2 regions of the Roseibium sp. LAB1 genome follow, and region 2 is predicted to be linked to the other one. Evidence: predicted binding sites of a transcription regulator. Region 2 holds the regulator's gene; the other holds the start of a gene.
The links. The regulator HrcA, encoded in region 2, represses chaperone genes, less so after heat shock. The targets are predictions, from matches to a motif close to GTTAGCACTCNCNNNNNGNGAGTGCTAAC.
Positions count from the first base shown of each region.

Region 1: groES (co-chaperone GroES) is a predicted target of HrcA. The motif match lies at 2,010-2,038, and genes of this name have one in related genera.

Region 1 is NZ_BAAGIB010000002.1:1,098,789-1,103,207, reverse strand. Features, by position in the region: gene groL (chaperonin GroEL) at 1-1,564, opposite strand, end outside; gene groES (co-chaperone GroES) at 1,622-1,909, opposite strand; gene ACYQ54_RS14960 (hypothetical protein) at 2,190-2,765, opposite strand; gene ACYQ54_RS14955 (sigma-54-dependent transcriptional regulator) at 2,950-4,419, opposite strand, start outside.
Region 2 is NZ_BAAGIB010000003.1:124,369-128,787, reverse strand. Features, by position in the region: gene ACYQ54_RS18470 (ActS/PrrB/RegB family redox-sensitive histidine kinase) at 1-316, opposite strand, end outside; gene secB (protein-export chaperone SecB) at 515-1,015, shown strand; gene ACYQ54_RS18460 (HesA/MoeB/ThiF family protein) at 1,248-2,051, opposite strand; gene hrcA (heat-inducible transcriptional repressor HrcA) at 2,148-3,197, opposite strand; gene rph (ribonuclease PH) at 3,391-4,104, shown strand; gene rdgB (RdgB/HAM1 family non-canonical purine NTP pyrophosphatase) at 4,117-4,419, shown strand, end outside.

The sequences.
Region 1 (4,419 bases), on a different contig from region 2:
CCATGGCTTCGGTGGTGATCAGCAGACCAGCGACGGAAGCTGCGTCCTGCAGAGCAGTACGGACAACCTTGGTCGGGTCGATGATGCCAGCTTCGATCATGTTGACGAACTGTTCGGTCTGAGCGTTGAAGCCGAAGGACGGATCGTCGTTTTCCTGGATCTTGCCAACAACGATGGAGCCTTCGACACCAGCGTTTTCAGCGATCTGACGGATCGGAGCTTCCAGAGCGCGCAGGACGATCTTGATACCGGCTGCGATGTCTGCGTTGTCAGACTTCAGGCCTTCAACGGCCTTCTTGGCACGCAGGAGAGCGGTACCGCCACCCGGGACGATGCCTTCTTCAACGGCAGCGCGGGTTGCGTTCAGAGCGTCGTCGACGCGGTCTTTTTTCTCTTTCACTTCGATTTCGGTCGCACCGCCAACGCGGATCACGGCAACGCCGCCTGCAAGCTTAGCAAGACGCTCCTGGAGCTTCTCACGGTCGTAATCGGAAGTGGTTTCTTCGATCTGAGCCTTGATCTGGGAAACGCGGCCGTTGATGTCGTCCTTGGAACCAGCACCGTCAACGATGGTGGTGTTTTCCTTGGTGATGGACACCTTCTCGGCGGTGCCGAGCATGTCGAGGGTCACGTTCTCAAGCTTGATGCCGAGATCTTCGGAGATCACGGTACCGCCGGTCAGGATCGCGATGTCTTCCAGCATGGCCTTGCGGCGGTCGCCGAAGCCCGGAGCCTTGACGGCAGCAATCTTCAGGCCGCCACGCAGCTTGTTGACGACGAGGGTAGCGAGTGCTTCGCCTTCGACGTCTTCAGCAATGATCAGCAGCGGACGGGAAGACTGAACAACAGCTTCCAGGATCGGCAGCATGGCCTGCAGGTTGGAGAGCTTCTTTTCGTGCAGCAGGATGTACGGCTTTTCCAGGTCAGCCATCATCTTGTCAGCGTTGGTGACGAAGTAAGGAGACAGGTAGCCGCGGTCGAACTGCATGCCTTCAACGACTTCGAGTTCCGTTTCGAGGGACTTTGCTTCCTCGACGGTGATCACGCCTTCGTTGCCGACTTTCTGCATCGCTTCGGCAATGTCCTTGCCGACCTGCTCGTCGCCGTTAGCGGAGATCGTGCCGACCTGTGCCACTTCAGCGGAAGTGGTGATGGTCTTGGAGGCAGCGGTCAGAGCCTTGACGGCTTCAGCAGCAGCGAGATCGACGCCGCGCTTCAGGTCCATCGGGTTCATGCCGGCTGCAACAGCCTTGGCGCCTTCCTTGACGATGGACTGGGCCAGAACGGTTGCGGTGGTGGTACCGTCGCCAGCGATGTCGTTGGTCTTGGAAGCCACTTCGCGCACCATCTGGGCGCCCATGTTTTCGAACTTGTCTTCCAGTTCGATTTCCTTGGCAACCGAGACACCGTCCTTGGTGATGCGCGGTGCGCCGAAGGACTTGTCGAGAACGACGTTACGGCCTTTCGGGCCGAGGGTTACCTTGACGGCATTTGCGAGAGTGTCCACGCCGCGCAGCATGCGCTCGCGAGCGTCGGAACCGAATTTTACTTCTTTAGAAGACATGTGGTCGTCTCACTTATTTTGGAATTTGAATTGAGATCAGAAGCGGTTCGCGAGTGGTTACGCGATCACGCCCATGATGTCGGATTCCTTCATGATCAGGAGGTCTTCACCGTCGATCTTGACTTCGGTGCCGGACCACTTGCCGAACAGAACGCGGTCGCCAGCCTTGACGTCGAGCGGTACGATCTCGCCGTTGTCCTTGCGGGCGCCGGTGCCGATGGCGATGATTTCGCCTTCCTGAGGCTTTTCCTTAGCGGTGTCCGGAATGATAATGCCGCCAGCAGTCTTTGCTTCAGAATCTACGCGGCGAACGACGACACGGTCGTGCAGTGGACGAAATGCCATAACACTGTTTCCTCTCATGGGCGCGCCCCACGCAATAGGCAGCGCGCGAGACATGAACATTGGGTTTCGTTGCACGGAAGGAAATTGCCTCCCGTCACCAATTAGCACTCCTTAACAGCGAGTGCTAACAGCGCCATGGATTTATGTAGCTGTGGTCAGCTTGTCAATGCTTTGTGACGATAATTTAATCGCAATCGGGGCGGAACCGCCCAAGCCGAAGTCATCGGCTCCCAAAACGGCGGTTTCAAGGCACAGCCGGCGTCCCGGCCGCGCTGATTGCTCAGTTTGCGCCGGAGGTGTTTCCGGTGACGCTGAACGGCAGCGTGAAGGCACTGGTTTCCCCGCCGACCTTGTCCGAAAAACTGGTTTCCAGCTGATAGTCACCGGCCGGCAGGCCGCTGAACTGGAAGGTGAGGGCGGCGGACAATTCCCGCTGCTTGGAGCGGCCGCTGCCGGCGAAGGTCGCAAAGTTTTCCTGTTCCGCCAGCACCTGGCCGGACTTGGTCAGCAGCTTGTAGTCCGCCGTCAACTCATAGGCAAAACCGCCATCGGATTCCTGAAAGGCGTAACCGACCGGTTCCGCATAGACAGTAAGAGCCTCGCCATCTGCAAAGACGGCATCGCTGCGCGGTGTATATTGACCGTAGCCGGTGCCGGGACTGGAAGAGAAGGTCGCGACCGTGAAGGAAAGCCCGGCTGCAGTCCATGCCTCATCAAGGGCGGCAAGCGCGTTCTGGAAAGCTTCCGGAGGACTGGTGGGGGATTGCGCCTGCGCGGACATCAGCCCTGCAGACATTCCGGTTGCGATCAGAACAGCAGACAGCATCTGCCTCGAAGCACGACTTCCCACCAGCATCATCATTATCCCCGCACGCCTTTAAATCTTGTCGTTTTCAGCGATTTTGCCGATATAGACCGACTTGTCCGATTAAACAAGACAATGTGTGCGGCGCGGTAAACGCCGGTTTTCACGGGGCTCTGCACGTTATCCGCGAAAGAAGAAAACCGGATTGCGGTGAACGCATCGCCGGCCTCCTTGCTCACATGCTGCGGGCCATCCAGGACTGGCGCTTGCGGTAGATGGTCGAAGGACTGATCTCGAGAGCAGCGGCGGCCATGGCGATATTGCCATCGAACGCATCAAGAGCATCTTCGATGATGCGCCGTTCCTGAGCCCAGAGCGGCTCGATGGTACCGAACGGCCGGCTTGGCGGGGCTGCGCGGGACCGCTCGCGGGACAGGTCGATCAAGGTCCCCGGGCGGCTGCTCTGGTCGCGGATGACCAGCGGCAGCATGTCATAGGTGACCGCTGCACCGTCGTTCATGACCACGATTTGCCGGATTGTGTTTTCCAGTTGGCGAACATTGCCCGGCCATGAATAGGAAACGATCCGGGCTTCTGCGTCTGCGTCGAACCCTCTGAAACCGCGCCGCTCTTCCGCCGAATAGCGTTCGAGGAAGGTTTCGGCCAGCGGCAGGATATCGTCCCGGCGCTCCCTGAGCGGCGGAAGATGGATCGGCAGTACGTGCAGGCGGTAGTAAAGGTCCTCGCGGAAGCGGCCGGCGGAAATTTCCTGAACCGGATTCCGGTTGGTGGCGCAGATGATGCGCGCGTCCACCTTGCGGGTATGTGTATCACCCAGGCGCTGAAAGGTGCCCGTCTGCAGGAAGCGCAGCAGCTTGCTCTGCAGCAGAAGGTCCATCTCGCCGATCTCGTCCAGGAACAGCGTGCCGCCGTCGGCCTGTTCGGCTGCGCCCACCCGGTTGTCGGCTGCACCGGTAAAGGCGCCGCGGACATATCCGAAGATCTCACTTTCGATCAGGTCCCGCGGAATGGCGGCGCAATTCAGCGTCACGAAGCGGTTGGAGCGGCGTTCGGACAGGTCGTGCACCGCCGTGGCGCACAGTTCCTTGCCCGTTCCCGATTCACCTGTGATGAAGACCGGAGCCTGCGACGGCGCCATGCGACCGATCTGGTCGTGAATGTCGCGCATCTGGGCAGAGTTGCCTACAAGCCGGTTCATCCCGGAGGATTGCGTTCTGACGGAAGCCATCCGGACCGGAGGCACGGAAAGCTCCTGCGACGAAACGGAAGGTTGCACGTTCTGGGAGGCTGCGGGTGCTTGCTGCTGGACGGGCCGGCGCTGTTTCAACTGGAAGGAGATCTTGGAAGCAAGCGCGTCCAGGGAGAAGGGTTTGGTCAGGAAATCATGAGCACCGGCGCGCATGGCGCTGACGGCGCGGGAGACGGACCCCTTGGCGGAAACCGCGATGATGACTGCCTTGGGACAGCGGACCGCGTAGGCTTCCAGGGCTTCGTCGCCACCAATGGTTTCCAGATCGATGATCAGGATGTCGGTGGTCTTGTCCGCAAGGTCTTGCAGGCAGGATGAGGATTCCGTGTACAGAATGGGGTCCGTGCAGGCGTGAGACAGTTTGGCACAAACCGCAGACGTGCGGGCAGCCTCAGAGGCCGTTGCGTCAAGTACGCGTACTATAACAGGCAGCTC
Region 2 (4,419 bases):
ACGGATTGCCGAGGCCGCCGGTCAGGAACAAGAGCCCGCTCATCTGCAGAATGTCGTAGGCAAGCTGCAGGGTTGCGGCGCGTTCCGACAGGCGCATGGCCGAGGGCCAGCGGATCTTCAGAAAGATGTTCAGCCAGGCGGACAGCGCCACCATGGCAAAGGCGGGCCCCGCCGGCATGGGGTAGCCGAGACCCACATGAACCACCAGCAAGGCCGCCGACTGGCCACCCACGGCAAGCCAGCGCAGGCGGACCAGCGTGTCGAGTTTCAGGCGCCGGTGCGGCAGGGTGATATTGGATGTCGGTTGTTCGTGCATCTGAACTTCTTGGGGAACGGCTACTTCCCCCTTTTGAAGCGGATTCAGGCGGCTGGCAAGGCCGGGGCTCTTGTGCCGACAAGGCGTAAGTGGTAGCCACCCGCTAACACGGTTGTCCGGATCACGCGGGCCGGCGGCCAGCCGGAGGGATTTTATAGCTCTTCATTTCAGATCAGCACCGCGCAACGGAATGAGATGATGACCGACACCAATGACGGCGGCGCTCAGCCGCAGGCGGAAAGCGCAGCTGCGCCGGGCATGCACATCCTTGGCCAGTACATCAAGGACCTGTCTTTTGAAAACCCGAATGCGCCGCGCGCCCTGGCGCAGGGCGACCAGCCGAAGCTCGACATCAACGTCAACGTCGGTGCCCAGCAGATCAGCGACGACCAGTTCGAAGTTGTCCTGACCCTGACCGCCAAGGCCGAGCGCCCGGACATGGTGATGTTCAACGTCGAGCTGGTCTACGCAGGTCTCTTCAAGATCACCGGCGTGCCGAAAGAGCACATGCACCCGTTCGTGATGATCGAATGCCCGCGCATGATCTTCCCGTTCGCACGCAACATCCTTTCCGAAGCCACCCGCAACGGCGGCTTCCCGCCGCTGATGCTCGACCCGATCGACTTCGCCCAGCTCTACCGCCAGAACATGGCCCAGCAGGCTGCCACTCAGCAGGCCGGCGAGCAGAAGCCGAACTAAGGTCGCACGTTTCTAGTGTTTCACAAAACCCGCGCCGGGCAACCGGCGCGGGTTTTTGTTTGACCTTTTGACACCTGGACCCGTGCCAACAATGCACACCATTGTCATCCCGTCCCCAGTGCAGCAGGGAGCCGGGACTATTGGGCCCGCCCTGGAAGGGGGCGTTTAACCTCTGGCGGATATTGAAATGTTCCAGGCTCCCGCTTGGCGGGGGCAGCCATGGAGGAAATCCTCACGCCTCCTCCAGCAGCTCCGCCCAGCTTTTCGGAGTGTCACCGTTGAGCGGGTTTTTCGCGGAGCGCTTGTAGCGGATGGTTTCCATGCGCACGGTTCTGGCGTCGAACAGGATCATCCGGCCGACAAGCCCCTCGCCGGTCCCTGTCAGTTCCTTCAGCACTTCCATTGCCTGCATGGCACCGATGATGCCCGTCAGCGCACCCAGGATACCTGCCTGGGCACAGGTCGGCAGCAGGCCGTCACGCGGCTTTTTCGGGAACAGGCAGCGATAGGTCGGGTTGGGCGCGCCGTCCGCACCGGTTTCATAGGGCTTCAAGGTGGTCAGCGACCCGTCGAACTGGCCGACCGCTGCCGTCACCAGCGGCTTTTGCGCAAAGAAGCAGGCATCGGAAGCAAGGTAGCGGGTGTCGAAATTGTCCGATCCGTCCACCACCAGATCGTAGCGGGAAATGAGCTGCATGGCATTGTGGCCGGCAAGGCGGGTCGGGTACGGCTCAACCTTCACATTGGGGTTCAGCCGCGCGATTGCCTCCGCCGCGCTGGCCACCTTCGGCTCGCCAAGCTGGTCGGTATCATGGATTACCTGCCGTTGCAGGTTGGAGAGCGAGACCGTGTCGTCGTCGGCAACACCGAGCGTGCCGACACCGGCAGCCGCCAGATATTGCAGCACCGGCGCACCGAGGCCGCCGGCGCCGATCACCAGCACGCGGGCATTCTTAAGCTTCTGCTGGCCCGCGCCGCCGATTTCCTGCAGCACGATGTGGCGGGCGTAGCGTTCCAGTTCGGCTGGCGAAAGCATGTCGGATCCTGTCTGGCGGGTGTCGGGTACAGATGGGGGTGGAGCGGGCGGCAGGTCAAGCCCTCGCCGGCCTGGAGAAACCGGACGCCTGCGCGCTTATCCGAGGATCCGGCTGACCAGCCGGGCCGTGTAATCGACCATCGGGATCACCCGGGCGTAGTTCAGCCGGGTCGGGCCGATGACGCCGAGAACGCCGACAATGCGCTGGTTGCTGTCCCTGTAGGGCGACACCACCAGGGAAGATCCGGATAGCGAGAACAGGTTGTTCTCCGACCCGATGAAGATGCGCACGCCGTCGCCCTTTTCGGCGAGACCCAGCAATTGGATCAGGTCCTTCTTGCTTTCAAGGTCGTCGAACAGCAGGCGGATGCGCTCCAGATCCTCGACCGCGTCGAGGTCGGTCAGGAGGTTGGACCGGCCCCGTACGATCAGCGTGCCCGGATCGGTGGCGCTTTCACCACCCCAGACCGCAAGACCCGCATCAATGACCTTCTGGCTCAGGAGATCGAGTTCAGCCTGATCCGCGTCGCGCACCTTTTCCAGTTCGGAACGGATTTCAGACAAGGTCCGCCCCTTGATCTGGGCATTCAGGTAATTGCCGGCTTCCACCAGCGCCGAGGACGGCAGGTCGCCCGGCAGATCGACCACGCGGTTTTCAACGGACCCGTCTTCGCTCACAAGGATCGCCAAGGCCTTCAGCGGTTCGATGCGCACGAATTCGATGTGTTTCAGGCGCATGTCCGACTTGTGGGTCAGAACCACGCCGGCACCCATGGAAAGACCGGACAGCATCTGGCTGGCTTCCGTCAGTACCTGTTCGGCGGAATTGGCTTTCTGCGATGCCCGCACCTGGGCATCGATCGCCCGGCGTTCGTCCTGGGTCAGGTCACCCACTTCCAGCAGCGCATCGACGAAGAAGCGCAGCCCGATTTCGGTCGGTAGCCTGCCGGCGCTGGTATGGGGCGAATGCAGGAGACCCAGATGTTCCAGATCCGACATCACGTTGCGGACCGAGGCAGGCGACAGGGAAATGCCGAGTTTGCGCGAAACATTCCGGGATCCGACAGGTTCGCCGGTCTCCAGATATGTTTCCACGATCGAACGGAAGATTTCACGGGATCTCTTGTCGAGGTCGCTGAGGCTCAAGGCTTGTTCTCCGAATGTGACCGCTCACCGGGTCGACCGGGATTTCATGAAGAGATATAGGCGCAAAAGGGGTCTTGCGTGAAGTATCACAACGCAAGGCCTTTACGACGGAGGAAGTTGGGGTCTACAAGGCCTCAACGAATATACTGGAGAAACGGCGGTTTTTCCGGAAAGAAAGTCGAAAGGGATATGCATGCGTCCGTCCAAACGCGCAGCCGATGAACTCCGTGCGGTCACGCTGGAGCGCGGGGTCTCCAAACATGCCGAGGGGTCTTGCCTCGTCAAGTTCGGCGACACCCACGTATTGTGCACCGCCAGCCTGGAAGAGCGGGTTCCGCCCTGGTTGCGCGGACAGAACCGCGGCTGGGTGACGGCTGAATATGGCATGCTGCCACGCGCCACGGGCGATCGCATGCGCCGCGAAGCCAGCGCCGGCAAGCAGTCTGGCCGGACGCAGGAAATCCAGCGCCTGATCGGCCGCTCCCTGCGTGCCGTTGTCAGCCTGGAAGCGCTCGGCGAGAACCAGATCACGGTCGATTGCGACGTCATCCAGGCCGATGGCGGCACCCGTACGGCAGCCATCACCGGTGCCTGGGTCGCCCTGCGCGACTGCATCGAGTGGATGAAAGCCCGTGACATGGTGTCTGGCGAGGTCCTGAAGGATCATATCGCCGCCATTTCCTGCGGCATCTACGAAGGCGCACCGGTTCTCGATCTCGACTACGCCGAGGACAGCACCGCCGAAACGGATGCCAACTTCGTCCTGACCGGCTCCGGCGGCATCGTCGAGATCCAGGGCACGGCGGAAGGCGCACCGTTCTCCGAAGAGGAATTCGGCAAGCTTCTGGGCCTTGCCAAGCTGGGCATCGGCAAGCTCGTCGATCTTCAGAAAATGGCCATTCTCTAAGGGCGCCAAACCATGAGCCACCGCAAGCTGGAACCGGGCAAACTGGTTGTCGCAAGCCACAACAAGGGCAAGATCCGCGAGATCAACGAACTGCTTCAGCCTTACGGCTTCGAAGTGATCTCCGCGGGAGATCTGGACCTGCCGGAACCGGACGAGACAGGTGTCACGTTCGAGGAAAACGCAGGCATCAAGGCCCACGCCGCGGCCAAGGCTTCGGGCCTGCCCGCGCTTGCCGACGACAGCGGGTTCTGTGTTGCGGCGCTGAACGGTGATCCGGGCATCTATTCCGCGCGCTGGGCAGGGCCGGACAAGGAC